One region of the Selenomonas sp. oral taxon 920 genome, then DNA from elsewhere that is predicted to be linked to it. Evidence: riboswitches for the same ligand, from Rfam matches in the RefSeq annotation. Region 1 holds a riboswitch; each other region holds the start of a gene.
What was found. Region 1 has a riboswitch for cobalamin ahead of BCS37_RS08030 (sirohydrochlorin cobaltochelatase). Riboswitches for the same ligand answer to the same signal wherever they lie in the genome.
Positions count from the first base shown of each region.

Region 1 (3,281 bases):
ACCTTTGCCTGATTGAAATAATCTTTTGAACCTGATAAGATGTGGACAGAGAAAGTTGTTTCAATGTTCTAACTGCAAAGGAGGTCGCATACTATGTGGAAGAAAATTTATTCTGCTGTCCTTGCCTGTCTGCTGTGCATGGCATTTGCAGCAGTCGGCGCGGCGGAGACGGCAAAGGAGATGCCGCTGTCTGCCGAGAAGCCGGAGCGCATCGAGCTTGTGCTGATCCTCGATAAGAGTGGATCGATGTCGGGGCTGGAGTCCGACACGATTGGCGGCTTTAATGCCATGATCGAGAAACAGAAAGCACTCGCCGTTCCCGTGCGTGTGACGACGGTTCTCTTTAACGATGAGGTGGATATGCTCTACGAGCGCAAGGATATTCATTTCGTAAAACCACTGATGGCGAAGGAGTACGAGGTAGGCGGTACGACGGCACTGCTCGATGCCGTGGGGGCGACGATCCTGCGAATGGAGCAGAGGGGCGTCTCGGAGCGCGAGGGAACAAAGGTGATCTTCGTCATCATCACGGATGGAATGGAGAACGCGAGCACGGAGTTCACTAAGCCGAAGGTCAAACAGCTGATTTCGGACAAGCAGGAAAAGGCGGGCTGGGACTTTGTCTACCTCGGTGCGAACATCGACGCGGTGGAGGAGGCGGATGCGATCGGCGTGAAAAAGGCGAATGCCGTGACCTATCGGAACACGGAGTCCGGTGTCCGCGCGAACTATGATGCCGTTTCCGCATTTGTCGAAGAGACAGCAGAGCCCTCGACGGCAGAGAAGGGGCGTTGGCGTTCCCGTGTGGAAGAGGACACGTCAAAATAAGTCGGTGCACCGATTGACAATTTACACATAACGATGTATTCTAATAGCTGTGACATATTGTTGCATAACTGAATGAACGGGAGACAGGTGCAGTGCTGTATGGCACATGCTTAATAGAGAAGCCGGGGGAGCCGGCGCGGTCCCGCCACTGTGAGGGGAGCGAACCTGCAAGGAAGCCACTGGAAGACAGACCTTCCGGGAAGGCGCAGGGGAGTGATGAACCGAGCCAGGAGAACTGCCTGTCTGACAATCCACCGTGTGCCGTAGGCACATACCTGCGAGTGACAGGAAGGGGATTCGTGGAGATGATTTCACGAGGCTTTCTTGCTCTTGCAGGAAAGCCTTTAATTTATATTTTTTGGGAGGAATTCGGATGAAGAATTGGAAGAAAATGCTGGTCGCATCCCTTGCCTGCTCAGCTGTTCTGGGCTTTTCCTACAGCCCTGCGGAGGCCGCGTATGAGCTGAACCCCGAGGTGAAGACGGCAACACCGGCACTCATGGAGGCGTCTGAGATCGGTGTCCTGAAGTATGATAATCCGCAGATGCGGAACTACACGAACAAGGATGCCATCGTCGTGGCGAGCTTCGGCACGACGTTCAAGGAGACGCGTGAAAAGACGATTGAGGCAACCGTGCGTGACATTCAGGCGGCCCATCCGGGTGTGAAGGTTGTGACGGCATTCACCTCCCACATTATCATCGACCGTATCGAAAAGAATGAGGGAAAGAAGTATCCGACCCCCGAGGAGGCGCTGACACAACTCAAGGCAGACGGCTACTCGCGTGTGGCTCTCGTCTCGCTTGATGTCATCCCGGGCATGGAGTACTCCTATGTCAAGGCCGTGTTCAATGAGTATAAAGAACAGTTCAAGACGATGACCTGCGGGACATCGCTTATGTACTGGCAGGGGCAGGAAGAGCAGTCGGATGACGTTGCGGAGTTCATCAAGGCCGTCTCCAGCCAGTTCCCGAAGCTTGGCAAGGATGAGGCTCTCCTCCTCATGGCACACGGCACACCGCACGTTTCCAATGCTTACTATTCCGTGATTCAGGCGAAGCTCGATGCGCTCGGATATAAGAATGTCTACGTCTACACGGTTGAGGGGTGGCCGAGTCTCGAGGATGTCGTTCCGAAGCTCAACAATGCGAATGTCAAGACAGTAACGCTCATGCCGATTATGATGGTTGCGGGCGATCATGCACACAACGATATGGCGGGCAAAGATTCGGATTCGCACAAGAGTATTCTTGAGAGCAAGGGCTTTAAGGTGAATACCTATCTGCACGGTCTCGGCGAGAACAAGAATATTCGGGCTGCATTTGTAGAGCGCGCGAATGATGCGTGGGATGCTCTGCAGGGGAACAAGGATGCAGACGCAGATCATCTCAAAATCATGAAGTAAGATCGGCGTTTTACGCAGACTGCGGTGAAGGGGTTGCTGCGGAAGTGTTTCACTTCCGCAGCAGCCCCTTTTCTTTGTATGCGTACCCTGTTATAATAGAGTACGATGTTTGCCGTGTGGAGACAGCGGATTCCGCATAACAAGGAGAACTGATCGATGAAGATAGCGATTGTCGGTACGGGAATGATTGCGCGGGAGGCACTCATTGCCCTGCGTCAGGTGGGAAATGTCGAGGTGAAAACAATCTGTGCGCGCCCGCACAGTCGGGAGAAAGCGGAGGCATTGGCGCGTGAGTTCGGTGTCCCGCAGACGGTGACGGACTACGAGGCAATGCTTGCGGCACATGAGGCGGACGTTGTCTACCTCGGCATTGTGAACAGCGCGCATTTCTCGTATGCACGTGCGGCGATTGAGGCGGGCTGGCACGTCATCGTGGAAAAACCCTTTACCTCGACGCTCGCAGAGGCGGAGGAGCTGATCGCGCGTGCGCGTGCAGCAGGGTGCTATCTGTTCGAGGCAGTGACACCGCTCTTCCTGCCAAACTATCTCGGGATCTTGTCCGCGCTCCCGCAGCTCGGACTCATTCGCCTCGTGCAGGCAAATTTCTCGCAGTACTCGAGCCGCTACGAGCGCTATCTCGCGCGCGACGTGGCGCCGGCGTTTGATCCTGTGCTTTCGGGCGGGGCACTTTATGACCTGAATGTCTACAACCTTGCGCTCATCGTCGCGCTCTTCGGGCGTCCGCAGTCCGCCTCCTACACCGCGAATATCGGCTTCAACGGGATTGATACCTCGGGAGTGCTGACGCTGCGCTATGATGGCTTTGTTGCAACGGCGGCGGCGGCAAAGGACAGTTCGAGCCCGTCCTTCTTCCTGATTCAGGGGGAGTCGGGGTGGATTCGTGCGGACGGTACACCGAACGAACTCACATCCTTTACAGTCGGACTGCGCGGCAAGGAGCCGAAGACGTATGCGCTGAACAAGTATGAACATCGTATGGTGCACGAGTTCGAGGCAATACGGGAGATCTTTGAACGCAAGGACTATC
Region 1 is NZ_CP017042.1:1,676,259-1,679,539, reverse strand. Features, by position in the region: gene BCS37_RS08035 (vWA domain-containing protein) at 94-828, shown strand; cobalamin riboswitch at 897-1,085, shown strand; gene BCS37_RS08030 (sirohydrochlorin cobaltochelatase) at 1,202-2,233, shown strand; gene BCS37_RS08025 (Gfo/Idh/MocA family protein) at 2,390-3,281, shown strand, end outside.

Region 2 (3,281 bases), 520 kb from region 1:
CGACCCATCCGAAGGCATTTTCCGTCGGTTCGAGCGAGTCTGCAAAGTTCGTTACGCCAACCTTCAGCGTCGTCTTGTCCCCTGCAGACTGACCGCCGCCGCAGCCCGTCAGCAGTGCAGCTGCCATGCAGCCTGTCAGCAGTGCTGTCAGCCATCGTTTTTTCTTTCCCATATGTTCCTCCTTTAATTTGCCTTGCGCGGGTCCATAATATCCCGCAGACTATCTCCCCAAAGATTAAATACCGCGACGACGAATACGATCGCCAGTCCGGGGAAGATCATAAGCCAGGGTGCCGTCTGGATCAGCTGACGCCCCTCATTCAGCATGAGCCCCCACTCCGGTGTCGGCGGCTGTGCGCCAAATCCGAGGAAGGAGAGCCCCGCAAGCTCCATCATGAGTGCGCCGATGTCGAGTGCGGCGGTCACAATGATAATCGGTATGATATTCGGCAGGATATGCCGACGAATCATCGCAAGCGGTCGTGTACCATTTGTAATTGCAGCAGCTAGGAAATCCTGCTGCTTAACCTTCAACGTCATACTGCGTGCAAGACGTGCATACTTTGTCCAGCCTACAATAACAACGGCGAGCACTGCGTTGACTGCACTCCCGCCGAGCACGCCGGCAATCGCAATGGCAAGCACGATGCCCGGAAATGCAAGGAACACGTCGGTCAGACGCATGATGGCATTGTCCACCTTACCGCCCACATAGGCAGAGATCACACCGATCAATGTGCCAAGTCCTGACGAGATGATGACAACTGTGAGCGCCATCGTAATCGAGATGCGTGCACCGTAGAGAATACGCGTAAAGATATCGCGCCCGAGCTTATCTGTGCCAAAGTAATGCTCAGCGGATGGCGGCAGGAGAGAATTCTGAATCTGCGACTCATATGGATCGTATGACGAGATCAGCGGTGCACAGATGGCGACAAGCACAATCAGCAGGATGATGCCTGTATAGATACGAAACAGCAGTTGATCCCGCGTCATGCTTTCGCCCCCTTCCTGAGTCTCGGATCAAGGTACGCATAGGATATATCAACAATGAGGTTCACAAACATATAGAGTGTTGCAATCCAGAGGACAAAGCCCTGGAGGAGCGGATAGTCGCGTGCTTCGATCGCACGCACCGCAACGCGTCCGATGCCCGGCCACGAAAAGACAATCTCAATGACGGCAACCCCGCCGAGCAGCCAGCCAATGGAAAGCCCAAGCAGTGTGATGAGCGGCAGGAAGGCATTCGGCAGAACGTGACGAATGAGGATGCGTGTCATCGACATGCCGCGTGCCTTGAGACCCGTGACGTAGTCCTGCCCGAGCTCCTCAAGCACCGCCGTACGCACCTGACGCGTATACTTCGATGACAGCAGGATGGCAAGTGTAAAGGCAGGGAGAATCATACGATCAAGGCTGACCTCGCCGCCTGCAATCGGGAAAAGTCCAAGCTTCAGACCGAATACATAGAGCAGAATAAGGCCCACCCAGAAGCTCGGCATGGAGACACCGAGAAAGGTGAAGAATCGTATGACTTGATCCGGCCACCGATTACGATAGAGTGCTGAGATAACTCCTGCCGGAATGGAGATCGAGAGCATCATCACCACCGCTGTCCCCGCAAGCAACAGTGTTCCCGGCAGATTCTGCAAGAGTTTATCCTGTACCGGAATTTTTGCCGAGTAGGAACGCCCCATATCCCCGTGTACCACACCGTTCAGCCAACTGAGATACTGTTCGTGGAACGGTCGATCCAGCCCCAACTCGTGACGTGTACGCTCGATGGTCTCTTGTGATACAATCGTATCGCCGGTTTCGAGAATCGCATCCACAGGATCGCCCGGCGCAATGAATGTCAGACTGAACGTCAGAAAACTGACCCCCAGCAGGGTAATGATCATCTGCCCCAGACGCATCAGGATCGCTTTTGCACTCAACTCCCCAACTCCTTTGTTGTCGTGTAGAAAATAAAACCGCCTGTCTCTTTTAAGACAGGCGGAAGAATGCACACAAAAAACAACGATCTTACGGCACTCCCTAGTGCTGTAAATCGCACATCCATCTTCCCATCTCTCGTGAGTCCATCAATGAATCTTATTGCGAGCAGGCTTTCCGGCTCATAGATCGCTGCATTCTTCCGCCTTCCCAGGATTATCCCAGTGACTTTACAGGCACAGGCTCTGCGCCTGTGGAAGAACACTCCCTATTTACGGCTGCGGGACAGCATGGGAATTTCACCCATTTTCCTCTCATCGCTCAACGGAATGCGCACAAAGCAATATTCATCCGTCGACACTCGCAACGTCATTTATTTGGTTTTCAACATAAGTTCAAACGTAGTATATCCATATTAGATATGCTTGTCAAGCCATTTATTTCAGATTATTGTATTGGGATAGTCAAAAAGTCCCTTGTATTTCATCTTGATTCTTTCTTAAGGAATCGCTGATAAAATGAAGTCCGTCAGATTGGCGTAGATTTTTTCGTCCGAACAAGGAGACAAACCGGACGCATAGCAAGGGCTATGTGGAGGATTTGTCGACACAGTGCGGGCAAAAAAGATGCGCCAAGATGGCGCGGCTGAATTTATCAGTGCTTCCTTAACATAGATTCAATGCATGCGTGGAATTTCTTTCATGATATACCTTACGCAGGAGTATGGCTGCACAGATGGCGCGTATACTCTGATCGAGTGCTAGTGAAAGCCATGCACCCTCAAGTCCCATATTGCACTCATAGAGGAAAATATAGGTGATAATCGGCCGCAGTACCGTTATACTGATAAAGGAATAGGCTGCTACCTGTGATGTCTTTCCGCTTGCGCGCAGAATACCGGCACAGACCATCTGGTACGCCTCTGGAAAACTGACCGCTGCGACGTATGCGATAATCAGGCTGCCAAGAGGTAGGAGAGCTGCATCACGCGCATAGACGGCAAAGATTTCCTCGCGCAGTAAGAAGGTTATGAGGAATACAATGACGGAGAAAATCAAACTCCAGCGCATCCCCGTCCAGAGATAGCGGCGCCATTCATTCTGCTTATGGCTGTCTCGGTTGTGTCCGGCGAGAACCGTGCTTGCTTTTCCCATCCCATTGCAGAAGCTGTAATAGAAATCACAGAAGTTCATTGCTATTGCATGGATGGCATACGGAATCGTCCCCAGTTCCGCGACCATGCGGGTGTAGACGACCATGCCGATGCGTTCAAATCCCTGCTCACTGAAGATACCGCCGAATACGCTGAGGAATTCACGCAGATAGGTGCGCGTCAGACGATAATT
Region 2 is NZ_CP017042.1:1,160,898-1,164,178, forward strand. Features, by position in the region: gene BCS37_RS05415 (ABC transporter substrate-binding protein) at 1-172, opposite strand, end outside; gene nikC (nickel transporter permease) at 184-996, opposite strand; gene nikB (nickel ABC transporter permease) at 993-1,937, opposite strand; cobalamin riboswitch at 2,086-2,285, opposite strand; partial or broken gene BCS37_RS12235 (secretion protein HlyD) at 2,454-2,604, shown strand; gene BCS37_RS05430 (MATE family efflux transporter) at 2,601-3,281, opposite strand, start outside.
Region 2: linked by a shared signal. The riboswitch ahead of nikB (nickel ABC transporter permease) and the one ahead of BCS37_RS08030 (sirohydrochlorin cobaltochelatase) in region 1 are both predicted to bind cobalamin.

Region 3 (3,281 bases), 1.0 Mb from region 1:
GCCAGCCCAGATCGCCTTTCTCCATGCGCAGCTGCAGCGGAAACTCAAGCCCCGTCCCCTCGTCCACGACGGTCAGCATTGCTACGGCGCCGCTCCCGTCGCGCGTAACGTCTCCAATACTGAGGACGCTGGTGTCCCGCAGATGGCTGCACTCCATCAGATACTCAAAGTCGATGCCGAGCTGACGGCCTTTGAGCGCATTTACGCCCTCCGGCTCTGCCCATACAGAATTTTGGACGGCATTCTCGATCGTGTACGTCAGCCCCTCGGCAACACTCCCCTTGATGCGCTGATAAAATTTTCCGGAGGCGCTGCGCTCCGACTCCGACAGTCTCGTGTCGCGCGAAAAGAGCACATAAGTGAGGTCATCGTAGCCCGCGTCCGCAACCGCCGCGATATTCACGCGGCGTTGGAACGCCGCCAGATCATGCTGCTCCACCGCAGCAGCCGCCTGTGCGAGTGCGTACTCGGGACGCTGCATGTAGTAGCCGAGGTACCATGCAATCGCTGCAATCGTCAGGGTGATCAGCCCCGCCGCCATCTTGAATTTTCGTGCGTGTGCCTTGCGCCGCCGTGCGAGCCGCACGCGCCACGCAAATTCATCCAGGGGCATTGCCCCACCTCCCTTCGCACAAATACAAACGCTGTCATTATATCATTGAAGATTCATTTCACGCAACTATATTGAAACAACCTCGTCATAATCCATCACTCCTTAATATTAACAAAATATAAGTTATATTCTCTTATTGACAAAATTATACAAGTCGTATTAATATAAACATAAAAATTGAATATAAGAGGAAATAGGCGTCGAGAGACTTAAACTGGAATTCGGTATAAGCCGAAGCGGTCCCGCCACTGTAAGGTAGAGTCTTCACACAACAATGTCACTGGAGCAATCTGGGAAGGCGTGTGCAGACGATGACACCAAGCCAGGATACTTACCTATTTCGACATCACCGTCGGCTTTTGCGGATTTCAGAAGCCGGTACCTGCGAGCGATGGGTAGGGGATTTTGTCGATACTTCATGACAAGACATCTCCGGTTGTATTTAGTACACCGGGTTTTCTTTTCTTATGAAAAAAGTCCGTCTAAACCAATCCTGGTCGCAGACGGACTTTTTTTCATGAAAGAACCGGTTCGTCCATAACTTATTATCTATATATTTCAAAAACATAATTTATATGACGATTGGAGAGAACGGAGGCTTTCCCATGTCGGAAAAACAGAAAAAGAAGAACCTCCTCGCGGGTGTTCTATGGATGCTGCTTGCAGGTGTGTTCTGTCATCCTGCCGCTGCCGCAGAACATACTTCGGCATCTGCGGCAGGTGCCAAAGACAACGCCGCATCTGATGCTTCGCCAATGGAGATGCCGGCAACGGGAACGAATATGCCGTTGGAATACACAACGCCGGACATCACCGTCGAGGCGAAGCGTCCCGCGTGGGAGGAGATCCTCTCTCCCGGCACCGTAACCGTCATCCGCCCTGAGGAGTTCAAGGGCGAGCAGAAAACCCTGCCGGACTTTCTGAAAATGGTGCCAGGCGTGCATGTGCGTGAGGTGCAGGGCAAGGGGCAGTATACGACCGTAACCGTACGCGGCTCGACAGCAGCGCAGGTCGGAGTCTTCGTCGACGGTGTGCTGACAAACCTCGGCGGCGATGCGGCGGTCGACATCTCGACGATCCCCGTCAGCAACGTCGAACGCATCGAGGTCTACCGCGGCTATATCCCTGCACGTTTTGCGGGCACGTTCATCGGCGGAGTCATCAACGTCGTGACAAAGAAACCGGCAGAGGCGCACGGGTCTGCCGAGATCGGACCGAGCTCATTCGGCGGGAAGAAAGCATCGGTCGAGGTTACGGCACCCGTCGGCAGCGGCAGTCTGCTTTTCGGATTCAATCACGAGTCGCGTGACGGCGATTTCCCCTACCGCAGCTATGCGGCGGATCAGTTCTATACAAATACCGGAATTGGGCGGCAGATTGTGGAAACACGGGTGGAACTGCAAGGTTATCTCGCTATGACGCCGGCAGAGAGAGCCGCATATGATATTGCAAATGGCGCCGGCGCATGGCAGCAGATGGTAGATGATTGTATCCAGTGGCTCGAAGACAACGGCGGTCGCTTGGTGACAGCCGCCGACGATCCCGAGCGCCGCCGTAAATACAACGACTACAGCAATTCGGATCTTCTCGTCAAATGGCAGAATGATGACTGGATGATCAAGGGAACATACAAGACTGTCGATCGACATCTGCCGGACAGCCTCTGGGTTGATTATCGAAGCTATTTCGATATGATTCAGCCGGGGCTTCTCGTGGATAAATACGATCTCTATAAATACGACAAGCGGCATCAAAAAATCAGTGCAGCGGAGCTGCTCGTACAGCGACGCTATATAGGGAAACGCTATGAATGGGGTTGGATGATTGACTATCTAAGCCAGAGCAAGGATTACCGTGCCGAGAATATTCACGACGGTCTGCGCTATATGATTAAGATTCCCATGAGGGAGTGGAGCCGCTATCGTTCGAAGAAATACAATGTGCAGATAGACGGCACCTACGAGCTCAGCAAAAACAACATGCTCGACTTCCAGATGAACTACTCGCATGAGCGCATGAATATCGACGGCGACGGACTTGATGAGGTCATCGACGATGTGCAGGCGGGCATTGGGAATCTCTGGGCGCAGATGCGCAACCAGTTCGATCAGAACATCTTCAATGTGCAGCTGCAGGATACGATCACGCTCGATAAAAAGAAGACGTGGCAGCTGACGCCCGCCGTCCGCTACAACCGCTCGCAGATCATTGGCTACAGTCAGTTTGGACGCTTTAACCCTCTCAAAACGTACCGTTGGGTTCATCCGAAGGACAGTCAGGTCGATTCCAAGGTGACGTGGCAGCTCGCACTCAAGAAGGAGTTCAACGACCACTTTACGATGCGCATGACGGGCGGCACCTACTTCCGCCTGCTCAACATGTATGAGATCGCGGGCGACGGCGCGGGCATCATGCCGGCACCGATGGACTATAAGGGGAGCGGCGCCAAATTTCCGCAGCCAGAATACGGCAAGCAGTTCGATCTCAGTGTCATATGGGACGGCAAGTTCCTTGGCTCGGACAATCGAACAACGCTCACCTATTTCTGGCGCGACACGCAGCGGATGCTCTACCTCTACCGCGCGGGGCTCAACTACAGCTCCTACTTCAACGACATGCGCGGTAAGGCACACGGCATTGAGCTGCAGACGAATTTCCACTGGAAGAA
Region 3 is NZ_CP017042.1:315,911-319,191, reverse strand. Features, by position in the region: gene BCS37_RS01400 (hypothetical protein) at 1-613, opposite strand, end outside; cobalamin riboswitch at 792-966, shown strand; gene BCS37_RS01395 (TonB-dependent receptor plug domain-containing protein) at 1,369-3,281, shown strand, end outside.
Region 3: linked by a shared signal. The riboswitch ahead of BCS37_RS01395 (TonB-dependent receptor plug domain-containing protein) and the one ahead of BCS37_RS08030 (sirohydrochlorin cobaltochelatase) in region 1 are both predicted to bind cobalamin.